DNA from 4 places in the Paenibacillus sp. FSL F4-0100 genome. Region 2 is predicted to be linked to each of the others. Evidence: predicted binding sites of a transcription regulator. Region 2 holds the regulator's gene; each other region holds the start of a gene.

Region 1 (5,497 bases), 2.6 Mb from region 2:
AGGCTGCAAGAGAGAAGCGTTATGAATTTTTGCTGCAAACGGCTCATAAATACAATGCGCGCTCCGTGGCTCTGGCTCATCATGCTGACGACCAAGCCGAGACGGTACTCATGAGGCTTCTGCGTGGAAGCGGCTTGTCCGGACTTGCCGGAATAAAATTTAAGCGCACGGAAAAAAAAGTGGAACTTATCCGCCCGTTCCTTCGTATGTACAAGGCGGATATCGTAGAGCTGTGCCACGAATGCGGTTTCCAGTATGCGGTGGATGATAGCAATCTACAGACGAAGTACCGCCGTAATGCGATTCGCCTGGAAGTATTGCCTTTTCTGGAACGATATAATGGGCAGTTCTCCTCCTCACTCAATCAGCTGGCCGAAATAGTCCAGCAGGAGGATGATTTTGTGGAGCTTGAAGCTGCGAAGCAATTTCGGAGTATGGTACAGGAGAACGATGGGAGGCTCGCTTTCGACGCGCCTTCCTTTTTGGGCTTACATGTCGCTTTACAACGGCGTTTGATTAAACTAATATTAAATTACCTGCCCTCAGACCAGGAAAACACCGATTTTGTCAAGATTGAAACGGTGCGCCATGGCATTCTTAACGATCAGCGAAGCAACTGGCGTCTGGATCTGGGTGACGGCATTACCTGTGTTCGTGAGTATGGAGTGATCCAGTTTTGGCCTAAGCCTCCGAATGAACAGGGACAGTACATATACATTCTTGATTCTCCTGATGTTTCGCAGCAGTATGTTAAGGAAATCGGAAAAATGCTGAAATTGTCGTCAATGACAGGAAGCGAAAGCCGGAACGGCTCCAGACCATCAGCCTTTGTGGCGGATTTTGATGCGGATGAGCTGAGGTTTCCCTTAACCTTGCGTAACAGACAGCCGGGGGACAAGATGAAGATCATGGGATTAAACGGAAGCAAAAAGGTGAAAGATATTCTCATTGATGAGAAAATCCCACCGTCTGTCCGTGCCCGGATTCCTATTCTTTGTGACGGTTCTGGCAGCATCGTGTGGATTCCAGGTGTACGACGTTCCGTTCACGCCGCTTGCGGGCGGCACACATCACGAGTTCTCCGGATGGAGCTATCGGATGCTTAAGGCAAGTGTAAAACGAAGAATGGCCCGTTTCACGCTTTCATAGTATAAACGTAGGAGGTCCACTTAAGTTGCAGAATGACATTCAGGAAATACTCATCAGTGAAGAAGAGATTCACGCAAAGATTAAGGAACTTGGTTCCAAACTCAGCGCCGAATATGTGGGACGCAATCCACTCGTTATTTGCGTTCTTAAAGGTGCATTTATTTTTATGGCCGACTTGGTTAAATCCATAACAGTACCTCTTGAGTTGGATTTCATGGCTGTATCCAGTTATGGGGCATCAACCAAATCCTCCGGCGTGGTGAAGATCATTAAAGATCTGGACGCATCCGTTGAAGGCAGGGATGTGCTGATTGTGGAGGATATTATCGACAGCGGTCTTACGCTGAGCCATTTGATTGAGCTTTTGAAGAGCCGCAAGGCAAACTCGGTGCGCGTTGTCACGCTGTTTGACAAGCCGGCACGCCGTACGGTGGATTTGCAGGCCGATTACACCGGATTCGTGCTACCGGATGCTTTTGTTGTCGGATACGGGCTCGATTATGCCGAGCATTACCGGAACCTCCCCTACATCGGGATTTTGAAGCCGGAAATCTACAGCAGTTAAACCGCGGCAATGGGCTGCTATCACAGTTCAGGGCCCTTTGTTGAGATGGCCAGACAGGCTGTGGTAAAATATCTTATGTGTCTTGAGAGGAGGTAGGGGATGAGTCGGTTCATCCGGAATTCTGGTTTTTATTTGATTCTATTTTTAGTCGTGGTGGGCATAGTACAATTCGTTACTAATGGCGGCGAGCAAGCCGATGCCCCTAGTTATAATCAACTGCGGCAGGAAGTCAAAGCTAACAACATAGAGGAAATGACGGTACAATTTGACGGTTACGCTTATCTGGTGACCGGTAAGTATAGGGAGATTTCCGAAGAGAAAAAATCGGAGAATTTCTCAACCTATATTCCTGCCACGGATGCAGCGATGCAAGAGCTGACTGCAGCCAGTGACAGCAACAACGTCAAACTGTCCGTGCAGCCAATGGAAGGCCAAAGCATTTGGCTGACATTGCTTTCATCCTTTATTCCGCTCATCATTATGTTTGTTCTGTTCTTCTTCCTGTTTAATCAGGCCCAAGGCGGCGGCGGCAAAGTGATGAACTTTGGTAAGAGCAAAGCCCGCTTATATAATGAAGAGAAGAAACGGATTACATTTGAGGATGTAGCCGGAGCAGATGAAGAGAAGCAGGAACTTGTTGAAGTTGTTGACTTCTTGAAAGATCCGCGCAAGTTTAACACGGTTGGCGCTCGCATTCCGAAGGGCGTTCTGCTTGTCGGTCCTCCGGGAACAGGTAAGACGCTCCTGGCTCGTGCCGTTGCTGGTGAAGCAGGAGTGCCATTCTTTAGTATTTCCGGTTCCGACTTTGTTGAGATGTTTGTCGGTGTCGGTGCTTCTCGTGTACGTGACTTGTTCGAGAACGCGAAGAAGAATGCACCATGTATCATCTTTATTGATGAGATTGATGCTGTGGGTCGTCAGCGTGGCGCCGGACTTGGCGGCGGTCATGACGAGCGTGAGCAGACACTCAACCAGTTGCTGGTTGAAATGGACGGTTTCGGAGCGAACGAAGGCATTATCATCGTTGCTGCGACCAACCGCCCGGACATTTTGGACCCGGCGCTTCTTCGTCCGGGACGTTTTGACCGTCAGATTACCGTGGATCGCCCGGATGTGAAGGGCCGTGAAGCCGTACTGAAGGTTCATGCACGCAACAAACCATTGACGAAGGATGTTAAACTTGACATCATCGCCAAACGTACAACCGGTTTTACAGGCGCCGATCTGGAGAATCTCCTGAACGAGGCTGCCTTGCTTGCGGCTCGCCGCAACCGTAAAGATATCTCCATGCGAGAAGTGGATGAGGCGATTGACCGTGTTATCGTCGGTACGGAGAAACGCAGCCGCGTGATCAGTGATCGCGAGAAACGTATCGTAGCTTACCATGAAGCAGGTCACACCATTGTGGGTTACTTCCTTGAGCATGCGGATACGGTGCACAAGGTAACGATTATTCCTCGTGGCCGTGCCGGTGGATATGTCATCATGATGCCGAAGGAAGATCGGATGCTCGTGACGAAGCAGGAATTGCTGGATCGCGTAACCGGTTTGCTCGGCGGCCGTGTTGCTGAGGAACTGTTCATTGGTGAAATCGGAACCGGAGCATATAGTGACTTCCAACAAGCGACGGGCATTATCCGCAGCATGGTTGTGGAATACGGTATGAGTGAGAAGCTCGGACCGATGCAGTTCGGTACATCCCAAGGACAAGTGTTCCTTGGACGTGATATCGGACATGAGCAGAACTATAGTGATCGAATCGCTTATGAGATCGATCAGGAAATGCAGCGATTTATTAATGATTGCTATGAGAAATGTAAAGAGATCCTGAATAAACATGCTAAAGAGGTTCACCTGATTGCGAACACGCTCCTCGAGATGGAAACGCTGGAGCTTGAGCAAATCAAGAATCTCATTGAGACCGGATCAGCTGAAGGCAACGGCAGTGGCGACGGTGAAGGAGAAGGTTCTACCGAGAATGGTGAACCGATCATCGACAACATTGGCGACGTGAAAGTTCGTATCCAAGGGAAAGAAGACGGCGAGCAGCCGACTTCCACGGAAGAAATTCCGAACAACCCGATGGATTCGAATGATCCAGGGCCGGAGCGAAAAGATTCCGAGCGCAAGGATCCTCCAGGCGGATCGGACAACGGTAACAGCAGCTTAACGTAATATTCGCTGATAAAACATCGAATACCGAATAAAATTGAAGAACCGGAGAACGATAATTCGTTTTCCGGTTCTTTTTGTGCTTTCTATCACATTGACAGGGGGCAGAACGAACGTGTACATTAGTTGTTAAATAAGGATGCGCATCCTTTCACAAAGGTGGAAACCATCCTGAAAGTCACATGGTCATCAGCGGCGAACCGCCGGACTACATAAAGGGAGAGGGTCGATCATGGAAGCTTTGGCACTGGAGCGTAAAGCAGAACAGAACCGTGAACTGCGTGAGCGGTTAATGCAATTGAAGAAGGAACGTAATGCAATCATTTTGGCTCATTATTATCAACGGGACGAAATACAAGAGGTCGCTGATTTCAGGGGGGATTCCTTCCTGCTCGCGCAGAAGGCAGCACAAACCGATGCTGAGGTCATCGTATTTTGCGGTGTGCATTTTATGGGCGAGAGCGCTAAAATTCTGGCACCGGGCAAGACGGTTCTTATACCGGATGAGCGGGCTGGCTGCCCTATGGCGGATATGGTGAACGTGGACGGACTTCGGAAGCTGAAAGCGCAGCATCCGAATGCGAAAGTGGTCACATACATCAATTCATCGGCTGAGATCAAAGCCGAAACGGATATCTGCTGTACGTCATCCAATGCCGTTAAAGTGATTCAGTCGGTGGATTCGGATGAAATTATATGGGTGCCTGATAAAAACCTGGGACATTATGTTCAGCAGCATACCGACAAGAAGCTTATTATCTGGGAAGGGTATTGCAACACGCATGACATGCTGACGGTTAAGGATGTTGTCGAGATGAAGGCCAAATATCCTCATGCGGAATTTGTGGTGCACCCGGAATGCCGTCCTGAGGTTGTTGCGATGGGCGATTTTGTAGGGAGTACCACCGCTATCCTAGAATATTGCAAAAATTCATCTTCCAAGGAGTTTATTGTAGGCACAGAGGATGGAACCGGATATCAGCTTCGATTGGATAGCCCGGATAAATCGTTCCACTTCGCTACGAAGTTCCTGGTGTGTCCGAATATGAAAGTGAATAACCTCAAAAAGCTGGTTAAAGCGTTGGAAACGATGAAGCCGCAAATTTATGTGCCGCCGGTCGTTGCAGAGAAAGCCAGAACTTCATTAGAGCGCATGTTACAAGTTAAGTAGCATGCGCTACTCTTTCGTGAAAAGACAGGTGAGGCATCGTGATACCGCAGTATTTAATTGATTTTGAGCTGAACGATCTTCCGGTCATTGAGACGGATGCCATCGTGATCGGTTCAGGCATTGCGGGTTTATATACGGCGATCATGGCAAGCGCGACTCAGAATGTGCTATTGATTACGAAGAAATCGCTGCTTGAAAGCAACACGCGTTATGCACAGGGAGGGATTGCAGCCGTAACAGCCGAGGATGACTCTCCGGCCTACCACCGGCAGGACACCCTCCTGGCAGGGGCGGGCCTATGTTCTTCAACCGCGGTGGATGTGCTTGTCAACGAGGGCCCGGTCGGTGTTCAAGAGCTGATTCGGCTCGGTACGATGTTTGATGTGGAGAATGGCGAGCTCGCACTCACTCAAGAAGGCGCGCACAGTCATCGCCGGATC
Region 2 (5,497 bases):
TCAATTCCCGCTTGCCAATCACAGACTTGCCTTCCTTCTTAATATGCTGAACCAAACCTTGTAAATTTGTATCTGGAGCCAAATCGAGATTCAAAGTAACGGTATTCTGTTTAATATCTATATGAGAATCCTTCACGCCGTCATATTGCGACACAACATTTGCCAGCGGATTTTGCAAAGCCATCTGCCGATACAGAAACCATCCGCCAAAGAGAACCGATGCTGAGATCACGACAGTCAGCATGATAGGTACAATGCGTAGTTTCATGAAGTTCCTCCTTCATTTCCTATATGAAATTTTGTCTATCATTTTGTGACACAATAGTACATATAACAACGATATATTGCGATGCATGTAATTTATATGCTCGTTTTGTACAAGTACGAGTATATCACATCTTATATACTTTTTCATGCATGTCTGTGAAAATATTTAGAACAGTTTTTCCATATTTTTTCTGAATGCGCTTACATGTTGGAGAAAAAGAGAGGCACCCTATGGATTTTAAAGGGCGCCTCTCTTTCTGTATTTTTATTGATTTGGAAGAATAATGTCATTTCCGATAGTGTTACCATCTTGAAAACGATAAAACCGATAGCCGCGCTGACCGTTGTGTTCATACTGCAGCTGCCATGCATACTCGCCCTCATACATTCCAGGCAGCAACCGCTTAATTTCCACTCCAGGCAATTCGTTATAGATCTGATCCCGCATCTGGGCTTCTGACATTCCCGTTTTCAATAAAACGGACTGGACAGCGTCAGCACCTTCAACAGGTACGTTGTCATCCGTAAATTTCACCCATACCATACGATCTTGATTGTCTTGATCCTTCCCGCTTACCACCCAATAGTTATTATCCTCGCCCCACACCGATTTATAGGTCTTCCCGGACGTAACCAATTGGCCATGCTGCTTCGCGGCAACAATTGCCATTCTTTCTTCATTCCAAGTATCTTTCATAACATATGAATAATAGAGCTGTAAACCAAGCAGCAACAGCAGCACGCTGGACACACTCAGCAAAATCCACTTCGTTTTTTTCTTCAAATCCGTCTTCCTCGCTCCCCTTGATTATTCCCTAGAGGGTTGTAAGACGCTCAAATGCACGCTGCGCTTCCCGGCGGATACGTTCCTCATCGAGGGTAAGACTCGCGCCATTCTTCACTACCTGCTTGCCGTCAACCCATACATGCTCTACATCCTTCGCACTGGCTGAGTAGATAGCGTGTGAAATATAATCGGTCCGTGGAAGGAAGTGCGCTTGATCCGTGTTCAGTGCGATCATATCTGCTTTCATTCCTACCGCAAGTGTGCCGATATCCTCAAGGAACGCCGATCGGGCTCCATACTCTGTTCCCATCCGAAGCGCTTCGGATGCTGGAATGGCTGTTGGGTCCCCACTTACACCTTTATGGATCAGTGCAGCCAGTCGCATCTCTTCAAACATATCCAGATTATTATTGCTCGCAGGTCCATCGGTACCCAATGACACGGTGACCCCAGCTTTCAGCAGTGCAGGCACGCGTGCAATGCCGCTGGCAAGCTTCAAATTGCTTCCTGGATTATGCGACACCATAACTTGATGCTTGGCCAGGATTTCGATTTCTTCATCGGTCAGATGGACGGCATGCGCAAGCAGCGTTGGCCGGGAGAACATGCCAAGCTTCTCCAAATGGGCAACAGGGCGAAGTCCGTAGTCTTTTACATTCTGAGCTACTTCCGTTTCCGTTTCGGACATATGCGTATGCAAAGGCAGATTCAAATCATGCGATGCCTGAACGAATTTTTCGATGAAATCCGGGGGGCACGTATAAGGTGCATGCGGTGAAATCATCGTCGTAATTCTCCCGTCAGCCTTGCCATGCCAGTCTTTCGCGAATGCCACCGCCTCATCCAGCTTCTGCTGCTGCACCTCAGGCGGACATAATCCGATGACGCCGCGCATTAGAACGCCGCGCATTCCTGAGTCCTGCACAACCTTGGCAACCTGATCCATATGATCATACATATCCACAAATGTCGTGGTTCCGCCTTTGATCATCTCCAGCACGGAGAGTGCGGTTCCCCAGTATACATCGTCGGCCGTGAATTTGGCTTCCATAGGCCACATTTTTTCCTGAAGCCATACCTGCAGTGCCAGATCGTCGCCATAACCGCGGAGCAGGGACATCGCCGCATGTCCGTGCGTGTTCACTAACCCCGGTAGGAAAAACAGATGAGTTCCATCGATAACTTCTATTCCCTCTTGGACGGTTGGCTCTTCTTCACCCAGATAGGTTATCCGGTCATTCTCCACAACCATATATCCGCGTAGCACGGATCTCCCTTCCTCTAGTACCGCAAACGTTCCGTTCTTAACCATCCACTTCGTTGTCGTCATGTGCTGCATCCTCCTTGCCGTTATCCAAATAATAGGCCAAACTCTGCAAATCCGTAGTGAAATCAGCCGTATGAATCCGGATATGGGATGGGGCTTTCAGGATGGTTGGCGCAAAATTCAGGATAGCCTCGATGCCTGCGGCGATAAGCTGATTGGCTACATTCTGCGCTTCAAAATCCGGAACGGTGATTATCCCGATACGAATGCCGTACTCATGAACCGTCTTCTCCAGTTCCTCCATCGGCTGTACGACCAAATTGTTAATTTTCATACCAACTTTGGGAGAATACGAATCGAAAACCGCCACAATCTTCATATTGTCCTTTAGAAATGCATTGTAATTCGATAATGCATGTCCAAGATTACCGGCCCCAATCAATGCGACATTGATCTTCTGGTCCAGCTTTAGAATCTGGCGAATTTTCTCGATCAGATAAGATACGTCATATCCGATCCCTTTCCGTCCAAAATCACCGAAATACGCTAGGTCCTTACGAATTTGAGCAGGATTGAGGTCCAGTTTTTGTCCCAGTTCCTGGGAGGAAACCGTGGAGACCTCCCTTTTCTGAAGCTCATTCAAATAGCGCAAGTATACAGGCAATCTGCGGACCACGGCTTCCGAAATTTTTTCCGATTTCATTCATGCTCCCCCTAATAATAGGTTAATAACTACATTTTTTTGTGACAGATCATTTCGTTCATTGTTTCACTTTTATTCAGCTTGGTTCTCTATGCCTGCCTCTTCCTGCAGCCATTCCGAAATTCGGGGAACGATCCCCTCTGTCGGCATGTGCTCCATCTTCGGCCCCGGCAAAGAATATAAGAAATATTTCCCGTAATAGGATTCAATGACCCGGGTATCGTAGACAATGACAATCCCCTTATCTTGCGCGGTCCGCACCAGTCGGCCAAATCCCTGTTTGAAGCGAATGACCGCTTGCGGAACCGAAAGTTTCATGAACGGGTTCTTCTTCTGCTGCTGCAGCAATTCGCTCTTGGCTTCGACCAAGGGATGATTCGGCGGCTGGAACGGCAGCCGGACGATCGCGAGGCAAGTGAGCGCCTCACCAGGTATGTCTACCCCTTCCCAGAAGGAGCTCGTACCCAGCAGGACCGAAGCGCTGCTATCCTGGAATCTCCGGATTAACTTGGTACGGCTGGTTCCGTCCATCCCTTGTCCCAGTACCGTAATATCGCTGGATGCCAGCGCCTCCTTCAACGGCTCGTGAACCTGACGCAGCATGCGGTACGAAGTGAACAGCACAAGCATGCGGCCATGCGTAGCGATTGCCGTATCGGCCAATGATTGCACAAGTGTATTCACAAAGAGTGCATCCCCGACCGAGCCCTTCACGCTCGGAAAATCGCGCGGCACGACAAGGAGGGCCTGCTCCCTGTAATTAAACGGGGACGGCAGCAGAACCGTGTTCAGGTTGCCGCTATCTGCCGCTTCCTGAAGACCCAAGTTCTCGATCATGAACTGAAACGATTTATCCACCGACAAGGTCGCCGATGTCAGGATCACGCTTTGTTTCTTGTCAAAAAACAATTCCTTCAAGTGGGTGCTAACATCGACAGGCACTGCATAAAGCTGCAGCGATTTGCCGCGAAAATTCCCGTTAGCCTCCATCCAGTATACCGTGCCTTCATCATTCAGAGCCATGAAGGACCTCAGGTCCTCGCGGTGTGCGGCCAGGTCCTTAAACAGACCCGATAGGTCTGTTAACAAACTGTCCGCGCTGTAGTCGTCCAGATCTTCCTTCATCTCGGCGATCAGCTTGTCACCCTTGCGAACGACATCGCCCAGCGTCACATGAATTTGATGCTCCAACTCGGCCAGCGAATCCCAATCCTTCGGCTTCTTCAGAGGCGATAAGCGAAGCGAGAATTGACCGGCATCCCCCGGAGTCGCGTCTCCGCGTTCCGGAAGCAGTCCGAACAATTGATCGCTGAGCCGGTCCCAATTCTCTTTTGCGGTGATCAGATCCGGATAAATCCGGTCTATGATGGAGGACCACTCGACAGCCTTCTCATGCGATGATGCTTGCAGCAGCTGGCGAAGAGCCGGAAGCTGACCGCTGCGGCTGTCTTTGTACATACGAGTCAACGTATGGACCACCGAAAAATATTTCATCTGCAAGCCAAGGTGCTTGCCAGCGACGTCCTCCAGATGATGCGCTTCATCAATGACGAGACGCTCATAACTCGGAAGCAGCTGATGATTCGCTTTTACGTCAGTGAACAGCTTCGAATGGTTCGTAATGACAACATCCGCGATGCCCGCTTCATGTTTGGCCCTGTGATAGTAGCATTTGCGGAACCATGGGCAGGCACGGCCAAGGCAGGAATCCGAATCACTGGAGATCGTCTCCCAGAAATCCCCTCCGCGACCGCCAAAGTTCAGTTCTTCATCATCCCCGTTCTCCGTCTGGGTCAGCCAGACCAGCATCTGCGCCGCGGTGATCACATCTTCCTTCGGGGAATGAAAATCTCTTCTATTTATTTTATGTTCAAATTTTCTCAAACACAAATAATGGCCTCTTCCCTTGAAAATAGCCGCTTTAAAAGGAAAAGGAACAACCTGGGTGAGCAGGGGAATATCCCGGTCACGCAGCTGTTCTTGAAGGTTGATTGTATGCGTGCTCACCATAACCTTCTGTTCCTGCTTCACGCTTTGATAAATCGACGGCAGCAAATACCCGAGGGATTTGCCTGTTCCCGTGCCGGCTTCGATCAATAAATGTTTATTGTCATCGAGGGCCTGCATCACTTCCTGAAACATCATGTCCTGGGCATCCCTGCTCTCATAATGAGGCAGCGTTTCCTTTAGACGTTCACGGACATCATTCATGTATTGCTCAAAGCTTACATCCGCCAGCGGATTAGGCTCCGACTCATCCCTGGCAGGCGCAATATCGTTCCAATCGTCAACGGCCAGGGCAAATTGACGATAGTACGTATGGGTGTCTCCGGCTTGTACAGCCTGGAACTCCCTGTCAGCACGGATGCCGTCAAAGAACCAGGCCAAGTCGCTGTCCTCGTCGGCAAACAGGTCGCTTAACCGCTGCACGGTAAGGAGAGGAAGCTCATCGATCTCCTCCAGGCATTTCAGC
Region 3 (5,497 bases), 2.4 Mb from region 2:
TCGTTTGATAGTGCTTTGATGGTTTGTAAGGTATCCATATGCTTATTATATCTATTTTTATAGAAATGTAAATATGGTTTTTAAAAAGATGGCTATCGGAAGATCAAAACAAGACCAAGCGTTTGTTGTTTTGCCGTATGAAGGATGCAGACTACAGCTTACCGTGCTCCCACAAATTCAGCTGATTTGATGCCGGCTTGGCGGCCGAAAATAATGATCTCGGCAACAGAGTTGCCACCGATCCGGTTTTGACCGTGCAATCCGCCTGTTAGTTCACCGGCTGCAAACAATCCTGGAATAGGCTTGCCGTCTTTATCCAAAACTTCCGTGTTCGTGTTGATTTTTACGCCGCCCATGGTGTAGTGAATACCGGGGGCGATTTGGATGGCATGGTATGGCGCCCCGGACAAGTCGTTGTCCATGCCTGTCGTTCTGTTGAATTCGGTATCTTTATTGTTCTTCACCGCGTTGTTCCATGTATCCAGTGTGGCTTTAAGCTGTTCGGCTGGAACACCCATTTCTTTGGCCAAAGCCTCGATCGAATCACCGTGAATGACAAAGCCCATTTTCTCATATTGCTGAATCGCTTTGACGCGGGATTTTACCCCGGAATCGAACACAAGATAAGCCGATTTGTCAGGAAGCTTATTGATGGCGGCGGTGACGTTGTCCCGAGTATCCAGCTCGTTTGTGAAACGTTTGCCTTGGTTGGTCACGAGGATGGCTCCTTCTCCCCGAACGGCTTCCCCGATGAGATAAGATTTCTCCTGCTGCACCGTAGGGTGAACCTGGATTTGATCCATATCGACCGTTGTACCGCCGAGCTTTTCAATCATGGTGATGCCGTCACCGGTGCTGCCTTCCTGGTTGGTGGTCACGTACCCTTTCAGATCGGACCGAACTTCGGAAATCATGTCCATATTGGCTCCGAAACCGCCGGTTGTCACAACGACGGCATCTGCTGCAATGTTTTTCTCATCATTCTCGTTGAAGATGACTTTGACGCCGTTTACCTTGCCGTCTTTTTCCGTAATATCCGTTACCTTGGCATTGACGAATAGCGGAATTTCTTGTTCTTGTACATTTTTTACCAGTCCGTTGACAAGGTATTGTCCTACTGCTGAGCCGTCCTCAGGACGGTGCGTGCGTTTTTCGTTCATGCCGCCCGTAATGGTGATATTGTTCAACCGAATCCCAATGGAATCCAGCCAATCGATCGCGCTTGCCGAGTTGTCAACGAAGAAACGAAGCATGTCTTTGTCGTTGGTTCCATGACCGCCCTTTAAAGTCTCTTCATAAAATAAATCGTTGTTGTCCTTAATGCCCTGTTCTTGTTGGAACTTGGTTTCGGAAGCATTCATGCCCGAAGATGATTTTATGGTATTCCCGCCGGCAATCGGCATTTTTTCAAAAATGACCGGATTCATGCCTTTTTCTTTTGCCTCAAGGGCAGCAGACATACCGGCTCCGCCTGCACCGACGATGATGATATCATACTTTTCTTTGAGCTGATCGATCGGCGTATAACCGGTTTGGGACGCACCCGAAACGGCCGTTTCTTGGTCTTCTTCTTTTTTCGCGTTGTCCTGACTCTGATCCTGGTTCCCGCTGCCGCATCCCGCGATAGCAAGCATGAAAGAGAGAATGAGTATAAGCGTTGCTGCAAACTTCCTTTTCACTGTGTAACCCTCCATTTTCTCTATATCTATTTAGTTGACCATAAAGAGCCAATCGAAAAAGGAGGTCGTAACGTAGGAAAGCGAGAAGCGAAAGGGAACGTGAGCGTGACCTTTACTCTTCGAATCTCAGATCTTCCCCGGTTGCCTCCCTCCGGTCAGCCTCGTCAGATCCACTTCATTGTAATATAGAGCAATCAATTATGTGGTGAATTATTTCACAATGTGTATTGGGTTTTATTTATTACGATGCCACCCGGGCTACGATCTCTTGACTTCCTGCGTGTTTCCAATTTATTTTGCCTCATAAGGATACCGCTTTTTCGCGTTGAGTTCCTTTATAATGAAGATATATAATCTGATAATTGCCTCTGTGGATGATTACGCTCTTAATTGGAGGGGTTTTATGGCACAAACAACAAAAAAGGCGCTTGCCCTATCGCTAAAAAGAATGCTTGAGAAAAAAACGCTTGATAAGATAACCGTTATTGATATTGTTGAGGACTGCGAAGTAAATCGCCAAACGTTTTATTATCATTTCAAGGATATTTATGATCTTGTGGAGTGGATTTGCACAAGCGAGGCTACCATAGCGTTGGATGGCAAGAAAACATATGACACGTGGCAGCAGGGCCTATTGCAAATATTTGAGTATGTGCTGAAAAACAAGGCGTTTGTGACGAGTGTCTATCATTCGATTAAACGAGAGCAGCTGGAAAGGTACCTATTTAACGTAACCTATAATCTTTTGATAGGAGTTATCGAGGAAAAGGCCGTTACGATGTCGATCAGGGATGATGATAAGTCGTTTATCGCTGACTTTTATAAATATGCGTTTGTAGGATTGATGCTGGATTGGATTGCTAAAGGGATGAAGGAAGAGCCCGCTGCGATTGTGGACCGGCTAAGCATTTTGATTCAAGGGGATATTTTTTTCGCGCTTGAAAAGTTTAAATCGCACCACGATCATTAGACAATATTAGGCTTTTGTCGAAAGTTTCGACATTAGGCGGACATTGTCTATAGGAGACCTCCGAATATTTTCTTATGATGAAGTTGCTAGAATCAATTCGGAGGTGACTGGAATGTATTATAGCAATGGAAATTATGAAGCGTTTGCCCGTCCGGAAAAACCGGTCGATGTCGACAAAAAATCAGCATATCTGGTTGGAGCCGGTTTAGGCTCTCTGGCAGCTGCGTGCTTCCTTGTGCGCGACGGCCAAATGAAGGGAGAACGGGTTCACATTCTGGAGGAGCTTAGTCTTCCCGGAGGTGCCTGCGACGGAATTCATGACAGCGATAAAGGTTTTATTATTCGCGGTGGACGGGAAATGGAAGATCATTTTGAATGCTTGTGGGATTTGTTCCGTACTATTCCGTCTCTTGAAATTGAAGGCGCATCGGTTTTGGATGAGTTTTACTGGCTGAACAAGAAAGATCCAAACTATTCTCTAATGAGAGCCACGGTTAACCGAGGCGAGGATGCCCATACGGATGGAAAATTTGCTCTGAGTGAAAAAGCTTCGCTGGAAATCGTGAAGTTATTCTTTACTCGAAACGAAGATTTGTATGATAAGCAAATTACCGATGTATTCACGGAGGATTTCTTTGCCTCGAATTTCTGGCTTTACTGGAGAACGATGTTTGCCTTTGAAGATTGGCACAGCGCTTTGGAGATGAAGCTTTACATTCAAAGATTCATTCACCATATTGGCGGACTGCCTGATTTTTCGGCGTTAAAATTTACGAAATATAATCAATATGAGTCATTGATTCTGCCAATGATGAAATATTTGCAGTCGCATGGCGTTCATTTCCAATATGATACAACGGTCACGAATGTAGTATTTGATATTCAAGGTAATAAGAAGGTTGCCAAGCAAATTGTATGTCGCCGTGCTGGCAATGAGGAATATATCGATTTAACGGAAGATGATTTGGTGTTTGTGACAAATGGCAGCTGCACGGAAAATTCTTCTTCGGGCGACCATCATCGTGCGGCTGAATTCAATCGTTCCGCAGGCGGCTGCTGGGAGCTCTGGAGAAATATCGCCAAGCAGGATCCATCCTTTGGGCGCCCCGATAAATTCTGCACGAATACGGAAGCGACGAACTGGGAATCGGCAACCGTTACGACCCTTGATGACAGAATCCCGCCTTATATCGAAAAAATCTGTAAACGCGACCCGTTCAGCGGAAAGGTCGTTACCGGTGGCATCGTGTCCGTAAAGGATTCCAAGTGGCTCATGAGTTACACTCTAAATCGTCAACCGCATTTCAAAGAGCAGCCGAAAGATCAGCTTGTGGTATGGGTATATGGATTATTCACCGATGTTCCGGGCGATTACGTCAAGAAGCCGATGAGAGAATGTACAGGCGAGGAAATTACGATGGAGTGGCTGTACCACCTGGGTGTGCCAGAGCATGAAATTGCTGACATGGCTGCCAACTCTGCCCGCTGCATCCCGACCATGATGCCTTACATTACGGCATTCTTCATGCCGAGAACAGAAGGAGACCGGCCGAAAGTAGTTCCGGATGGTTGCGTCAACTTCGCGTTTATCGGACAGTTTGCCGACACGGTTCGCGACACCGTATTTACAACCGAATATTCGGTTCGAACAGCAATGGAGGCCGTGTATATCTTATTAAACGTAGACCGCGGCGTACCTGAAGTATTCGGCTCCTGCTACGATGTCCGTGTACTGCTGGACTCCACTTCCAAAATGATGGACGGTAAAAAACTAACCGATTTGAAGCTTCCGTTGATCATGAACTTATTGGAAAAGCAGGCTTTGAAAAAAGTTTCCGGAACCGTCATCGAAGATATATTGAAACGCTATAACATCATATAGTCGAAGTCCCATTGTCAAAGATGATATGGAACATCAATGAGCGCACCAATCCAAGATTGGTGTGCTGTATGGGAAAAAAACAAACACGATAGATCCCTGGCCTTTATGGCCTTTGGAGACCTATCGTGTTTATTTATTCTTTGAAGGAAAGGCCCTTCTCGGCAAGAGCTTCGCGCAGTATTCTGATCGCTTTGGGCCCTACCCCGTGAAGCGCCAGCAGTTCTTTCTCGGATGCTTGGGTGAGGTCGGCAAGCTGATGATAGCCTGCAACGATAAGGGCTTGCCGTGCAGGTTTGCCGGCTTTAACGGGAAAGTCGCTCTCTGCAGCCGGAGTGGGGGTTTTGTCACGCATGCAGATCCCTCTCTTTTCGGTTGTTTTGTTAAAGCGGATATAAGGCACCAGACTGAATGGTAGACGCTAAGTTTTGTAGGAATAATTTAGTAAGATTATGTTATACATCTCATGTTCTGTAAAGAACGAATTCCATATTCATGGCAGAAAAGGCAGATTCATGGAGGGTTCAGGCAATCTTCATAAATTCTATTGACAATCTTAATGAGAATAATTATCATTGTGCTGAGTGTTGATAATGATAATTGTTCTCAATAATTATTATTAGTAAACAATATCTACAATACATAGAGGGTATGAGGGGGAGAAATTCAATGCGCAGTATGAAGGGTCTCGTGTTTATCGTATTGATATTTGCATTGGTTTTAGCCGGTTGTGGCGGAGGCGCGGCATCCAATGATGGAGGCGGCTCTACCGCAGCGCAGAATTCGGATCAAGGGGCCGCACAAGGTGGGGATAACACCGAGGCCACGCCGGAGACCCGAACCATTAAGCACGCCCTGGGCGAAACGGAAATCACTGGCGTTCCTAAGCGTATTGTCGCACTGGAATGGCTTTACGCGGAGGATGTCCTTGCGCTCGGCGTTCAGCCCGTCGGCATTGCAGATATTGAG
Region 4 (5,497 bases), 960 kb from region 2:
ATACTCGATGTAAGAGTCATTCGGGAACCGCATGCCAAGCCGGGTCATGAAAAAAAGTCCGACAAATGCAAGGAGCATTCCCAAAAAAGTGACTAACGGAGCTCCTGCATCCGCGGCCTTCACCGCAGCCAAGGGAAGTGCAAGAACGCTTACTCCAACAATGGTGCTGATTGTAACGGCAGCAGCCTGCGTGACAGTGATTTGGCGCTGTTCATTCATAAGTTAACGCCCTTTCTCGTCGTTAGGATGGACGGGATCCATAATATGGGATGAAGAATGATCCACCTGTTCCTTCATTTGATCACCCATTCTTGTCTTGCTAATCGGATGGAGGAAGGAAGGCCGATTCTTCATCTTCCACAACGGCCCACGGGTCAGGAGATCCCGCATGCCTTGGAAGTTGCCAGGCACAAATGGGCTTATGTATGGGACCCCGAACGATTTAAGTGACAATAAATGATTGGTAATCAAAATGATTCCGACCATGACGCCATATAGACCGAAGATACCGGCTAAGATGATCAGCGGAAAACGAAGCAGGCGAAGAGCCAGAGCCGCATTGTAGGCCGGCGTTGCAAAAGAGCCAATGGTCGTTAAAGCGATAATAACGACGGTTATCGGGCTCGCGAACCCGGCTGCTACCGCAGCCTGGCCGATGACGAGCACACCGACAATAGATAAAGCGCCGCCTACCTGTTGCGGCAATCGTATGGTAGCTTCCCTTAAAACCTCCATTGAGATTTCAATGACAAGCACTTCGATCATGGCAGGGAAAGGTACGCCTGCACGCCCGCCGGCAACGGCGACCGCAAATTCTGTGGGGATCAGCTCAGGATTGAACGAAATAATCGCCACATACAGTGAGGGAAAGACCAATGAAAATACTAGAGCAACCAGACGGGATAGTCGGATCGCACTCATCAGAACGAAGCGTTCGGTATAATCTTCAACGGTCTGATAGAACTGGCTAAACACGGTAGGCGCGATCAAGGCCAGAGGGGAGCCATCGACCAAGATGGCGACTCTTCCTTCCAGCAGATTCGCCACGACTTTGTCAGGTCGCTCGGTATACTGGATTTGCGGAAAGGGAGACCAATGGTTGTCTTCGATGAATTGCTCCAAATAACCTGAATCCAGAACGGCGTCGATTTCAATGGCATCCAGCCGCTTTTGTACTTCTTTGATGATTCCGGGATTGGTTATGCCGTCCATGTAACACATGGCAACTTTGGATTTGGTTTTCGTTCCGATCTCCATGGATTTCACGCGAAAATCCGGTGTTTGCAGCCGGTAGCGGAGTAGAGAGATATTGGTCCCCAGGGACTCTATAAATCCCTCTCTGGCTCCGCGGATGACCTGCTCCGTCGCCGGCTGCTCAATAGCGCGCTGCGTGATCTGACGTGTGTCAATGATAATCGCCTCGTCCAGCCCTTCAATGGCTACGACGGATTGCCCCCTTAGCAGGTTGTCGGTCAGAACAGAGATTTTCCTTTCCGAATACCCCTCGCTATGATAAAGCGTATCTTTCATGATGGTTTGCATTAACGTATCATGCGGGAGATTATTTACATCGATATGGCGCGGCCCATATTTGAGGGGCTTCAATATCGTGTTATTGATGACGGCATGATCCGTCATATCGGAGAAATACAACAATACAGCCGGATGCTGCCCGAACACATGGAAGCCAAATACAATAAAATCGTCACTATCACCCAGAACCTGTTTGATTTCGGATATGGTTTCTTCCAGATTCACCGATATGTCCATATCCTCTGAGTTCTTCCCATTCGGATTGGCAGAAAGATTATCGCTATCGTTGGGTTGGTTCGAACCCGCCCATGTGGAAAATGACATTGTGTTTACACCTCTCCTAATTCAACCGGGGTCACAGCATTTGGATATTTTGATTAAGTATTTCCTCTGGTTGTTATTTTTATCAAAAAGAAGAAGTCTAAAAAGATGTTTCCTTGGCTCCCGTAGTTCTCCGATCCTGATCGTTCACATAGTGTTAGATTTTGGTATGACTGCAATCACATATACGAAGATAGGAGTTTCATATACTTGGGTTGTAAGAGTGAAATAGTTCACAAAGACGCATTTAGTCTAAGGAGGTTTGAACATGAGTTCATTCACGCTTCAGAGTCAGGTATCCGATATCGTTACATCCATTCCGCAAACCGCGGATTTATTCCGATCACTGCGCATTGATTTTTGTTGTGGAGGGCAGGTGCCTTTAGAAGAGGCGGCTAAACAGCGCAATTTGGAACCCGCCGCCGTTTTGGAGCAGGTTCGGTCCGTGGAGAGCAAGTTTGCAGATTATCAAGAAAGCCGTCCGGCTTCACTGAAGGAATCTGAACTGATTGAATACATCCAGCAGAAACATCATGCCTTCTTGCGGGATGAATTACCTGCTTTAACGCCGTATGTGACGAAATTAGCCCGCGTTCATGGGGAGCATCATCCCGAACTTCTTCGGGTGCAGGAGCTTTTCTCCGATCTGAAAAAAGAACTGCTGGATCATACGAAGGATGAAGACGAGCATGTATTTCCGCTCATTTTGAAATTTGTTGCAGAGCCTAACCACCAGGCTGCAGCGGAGCTTAAGCCGCATGTGTCTGAACTGGAACATGAACATGCTCAAGCAGGCAAACTGCTTCAGGAGCTCCGGGAAGTAACCGCTGATTTCGAACTTCCGTCGGATGCCTGCCGTACGTATCGGTTGGTCTATCAACGGTTGGCGATGCTTGAAAAGGACACCTTCGAGCATATCCATCTGGAAAACAACATCTTGTTCGAACGGATTCGTCAAGCGGTATAACCTTGATGACCGTGTGAAAGTGAATTAACGTATGCTGGATGAATATTAATTGCAAAATAACGTGGCGTCCCAAAAGTAGATTTAGTTGCTTGACGTACGGCTCTCATAAACAGAAAGTGTGTCAAATAAAGCCATGGCGGTGCTCAGGATGTTATTCCCACACCGCTATGGCTTCTGTTTTGATCATTGGCTGATCTCCCTTGCTTGCTGCTTGTAGCGAAGATACTTAAGGCTTACGGTGACTTCCCTGTCTCCCTGGGCTTTCGTACATGTTTTTTGAGCGGACAACCTTCGCAGCTTCGCTTCGATAGAGCCGCTTACGTAAGAAACCGGAGGACGAATCGATTCCGGACAAGCGTCAGCGCTCGCCTTTGCCTCCACATTTCGTCCTTGCTCAGAACCATTCCAAGAAATGTGGGGGCAACAGCGATGGTAGGAACGATTCGTACAATAGACTCCATCGCCCTGGGAGGGAGGAGAGGTCAAAGAAAATTCACTTAACAATTACCTGTATTTAGTCGATAATTATATTGATCAGTTGGAATTATTCGACACAGGAGGGTTCATATGGATTACTCGAAATTAGGAAAACAATTCATAGCCGGGGAATGGCGAGACGGTAAGAGCGGTAAAACGCTGCCTGACATCAATCCATACAATGATGAAGTCATTACTGCTTTTCAAATCGCAAGCGTTGCAGACATTGATGACGCATATCAGGCTGCCTATCAAGCTAAGCTGGAATGGGACAAGGTTAATGCTTACCAGAAACGAGACATTCTTGAAAATGCCGTTAAATATATTGAATCGCATGAGGAAGACATTTCCTCCATTATTGTTCAAGAGCTAGGCGGAACGCGTCTGAAGGCGGCGTTCGAGATCGGTCTTGTGAAGAATATGATTAAGGAAGCGGCTACGTTCCCCCTTAGAATGGAGGGAAAGATTTTACCTTCCACAGAGGATGGCAAGGAGAACCGCCTGTATCGGATCCCGGCTGGCGTGGTTGGGGTTATCAGTCCATTTAACTTTCCTTTCTTCTTGTCCATGAAGTCTGTCGCCCCAGCATTGGGTGCTGGCAATGGCGTCGTGCTGAAGCCACATGAGGATTCGCCGATTACGGGCGGAACCCTGATCGGGAAGATTTTCGAAGAAGCTGGCGTACCGAAGGGCTTGTTGAATGTTGTGGTGACAGATATTAAGGAAATTGGCGATGCGTTCGTTGAGCATCCGATTCCGAGAATCATTTCTTTCACAGGTTCGACTAAGGTCGGAAGCCATATTGGTCAACTGGCCGTCAAGCACTTCAAGAAGCCGCTGCTTGAGCTCGGCGGGAACAGCGCGTTCATTATCCTGGAAGATGCTGATATTCATTACGCGGTACAAGCGGCGACATTCAGCAGATTCACACATCAAGGCCAGATCTGTATGTCGGCCAACCGGATTCTTGTACAGAAGTCGATCTATCAGGAGTTTGTAGATAAATACAAAGAGAAGGTTTCTACCCTGACAACAGGCGATCCGAGCGATCCGCAGACCATTATCGGACCCGTCATCAACCATCGGCAGGCAGAGACACTGCAGAAGCTGATTGAGAAGGGCATTGAGCAAGGTGCAGTTCCATTGGTGCGAGGGAATATCACCGGCAGAATGGTGGAGCCTACCGTCCTTGTCAATGTCAAACCGGATATGGAGGTAGCACAAGAGGAGTTGTTCGGCCCGGTTGTGTGCATCATCCCATTCGAAACGGAAGAGGAAGGCATTGCCATTGCCAACGATACACGTTTTGGCCTTAGCGGGGCTATTCACACCTCCAATCTTGAACGTGGTGTAGAAATGGCGAAGAAGGTCCATACAGGCATGATCCATGTGAATGATGTAACAATTAACGACGAACCCATTGTAGCATTTGGCGGAGAGAAGCAGTCGGGGTTGGGGCGTCTGAATGGGCAATGGAGCCTGGATGAATTTACGACCATGAAGTGGATATCGGTTCATTACGGGCAAAGGAAATTCCCGTATTAAGGGTTGGGGGAGATAGGCATGAATAATGTGACTGAAGAGCAAACACAGCATGAGCTGATTAGTGCCTTTGTAAAGGTAGCTCCATTGCTGAAAAGTTTAACGAATGATGATATCACGATTGGCATTTATGATACGGAGAAACTTATCATTAATATTCCGGGCAAAACCTTCTCGCTGAATGTGAGCTCGGGGGACCCGCTTGTTGAGGGCGATATTGTCACCAATGCGATTCGGAATAATACAGCTTTATCGGCTGTCGTTCCGAAAGAGCTGTTTGGATTTCCGCTGGCTGCACGCGCGATCCCACTGCACGACGAACAGGGCAGGGTTATCGGCGGCGTAGGCATGGGGACAAGTCTCGAAAAAGCGAATGCGCTGTTTGAGATGGCCGAGAGTTTTTCGGCAATTGTTGAACAGACCACCGCATCCATTGGAGATATCAGTCAATCGATTGCTCACCTTACCGAACGTGTGACCGACGTAACGAACCAAATGACGGACGTCAGCTCCAGTGCGCAGCAGATTGGGAAGATTTCCAGCGTTGTTAAGGAGATTTCGGATCAGAGCAACATGTTAGGCCTTAATGCTTCTATCGAAGCGGCGAGAGCGGGGGAAGTCGGAAGGGGCTTCTCGGTTGTTGCCGATGAGATTCGG

What was found. Region 2 encodes Rex, which represses fermentation and respiration genes when NADH is low (regulators of the CRP and FNR family bind a similar motif). Its sites were predicted from a motif close to TTGTGAAATATTTCACAA; they were not measured.
Region 1: the regulator Rex is predicted to act here: its motif matches at 4,026-4,043, upstream of nadA (quinolinate synthase NadA).
Region 3: the regulator Rex is predicted to act here: its motif matches at 1,883-1,900, upstream of MHH48_RS01215 (flavocytochrome c).
Region 4: the regulator Rex is predicted to act here: its motif matches at 2,076-2,093, upstream of ric (iron-sulfur cluster repair di-iron protein).

Annotation. Positions count from the first base shown of each region.
Region 1 is NZ_CP150303.1:58,623-64,119, forward strand. Features, by position in the region: gene tilS (tRNA lysidine(34) synthetase TilS) at 1-1,106, shown strand, start outside; gene hpt (hypoxanthine phosphoribosyltransferase) at 1,175-1,714, shown strand; gene ftsH (ATP-dependent zinc metalloprotease FtsH) at 1,814-3,889, shown strand; gene nadA (quinolinate synthase NadA) at 4,119-5,057, shown strand; gene nadB (L-aspartate oxidase) at 5,096-5,497, shown strand, end outside.
Region 2 is NZ_CP150303.1:2,692,019-2,697,515, reverse strand. Features, by position in the region: gene MHH48_RS12040 (hypothetical protein) at 1-268, opposite strand, end outside; gene MHH48_RS12035 (DUF5590 domain-containing protein) at 533-1,051, opposite strand; gene MHH48_RS12030 (amidohydrolase) at 1,083-2,384, opposite strand; gene MHH48_RS12025 (redox-sensing transcriptional repressor Rex) at 2,359-3,024, opposite strand; gene dinG (ATP-dependent DNA helicase DinG) at 3,097-5,497, opposite strand, start outside.
Region 3 is NZ_CP150303.1:246,608-252,104, forward strand. Features, by position in the region: gene MHH48_RS01210 (helix-turn-helix transcriptional regulator) at 1-38, opposite strand, end outside; gene MHH48_RS01215 (flavocytochrome c) at 159-1,679, opposite strand; gene MHH48_RS01220 (TetR-like C-terminal domain-containing protein) at 2,083-2,649, shown strand; gene MHH48_RS01225 (oleate hydratase) at 2,762-4,531, shown strand; gene MHH48_RS01230 (DNA-binding protein) at 4,665-4,883, opposite strand; gene MHH48_RS01235 (iron-siderophore ABC transporter substrate-binding protein) at 5,198-5,497, shown strand, end outside.
Region 4 is NZ_CP150303.1:3,651,702-3,657,198, forward strand. Features, by position in the region: gene MHH48_RS16455 (endospore germination permease) at 1-219, opposite strand, end outside; gene MHH48_RS16460 (spore germination protein) at 223-1,857, opposite strand; gene ric (iron-sulfur cluster repair di-iron protein) at 2,123-2,821, shown strand; gene MHH48_RS16470 (hypothetical protein) at 3,005-3,202, opposite strand; gene MHH48_RS16475 (aldehyde dehydrogenase family protein) at 3,389-4,843, shown strand; gene MHH48_RS16480 (methyl-accepting chemotaxis protein) at 4,862-5,497, shown strand, end outside.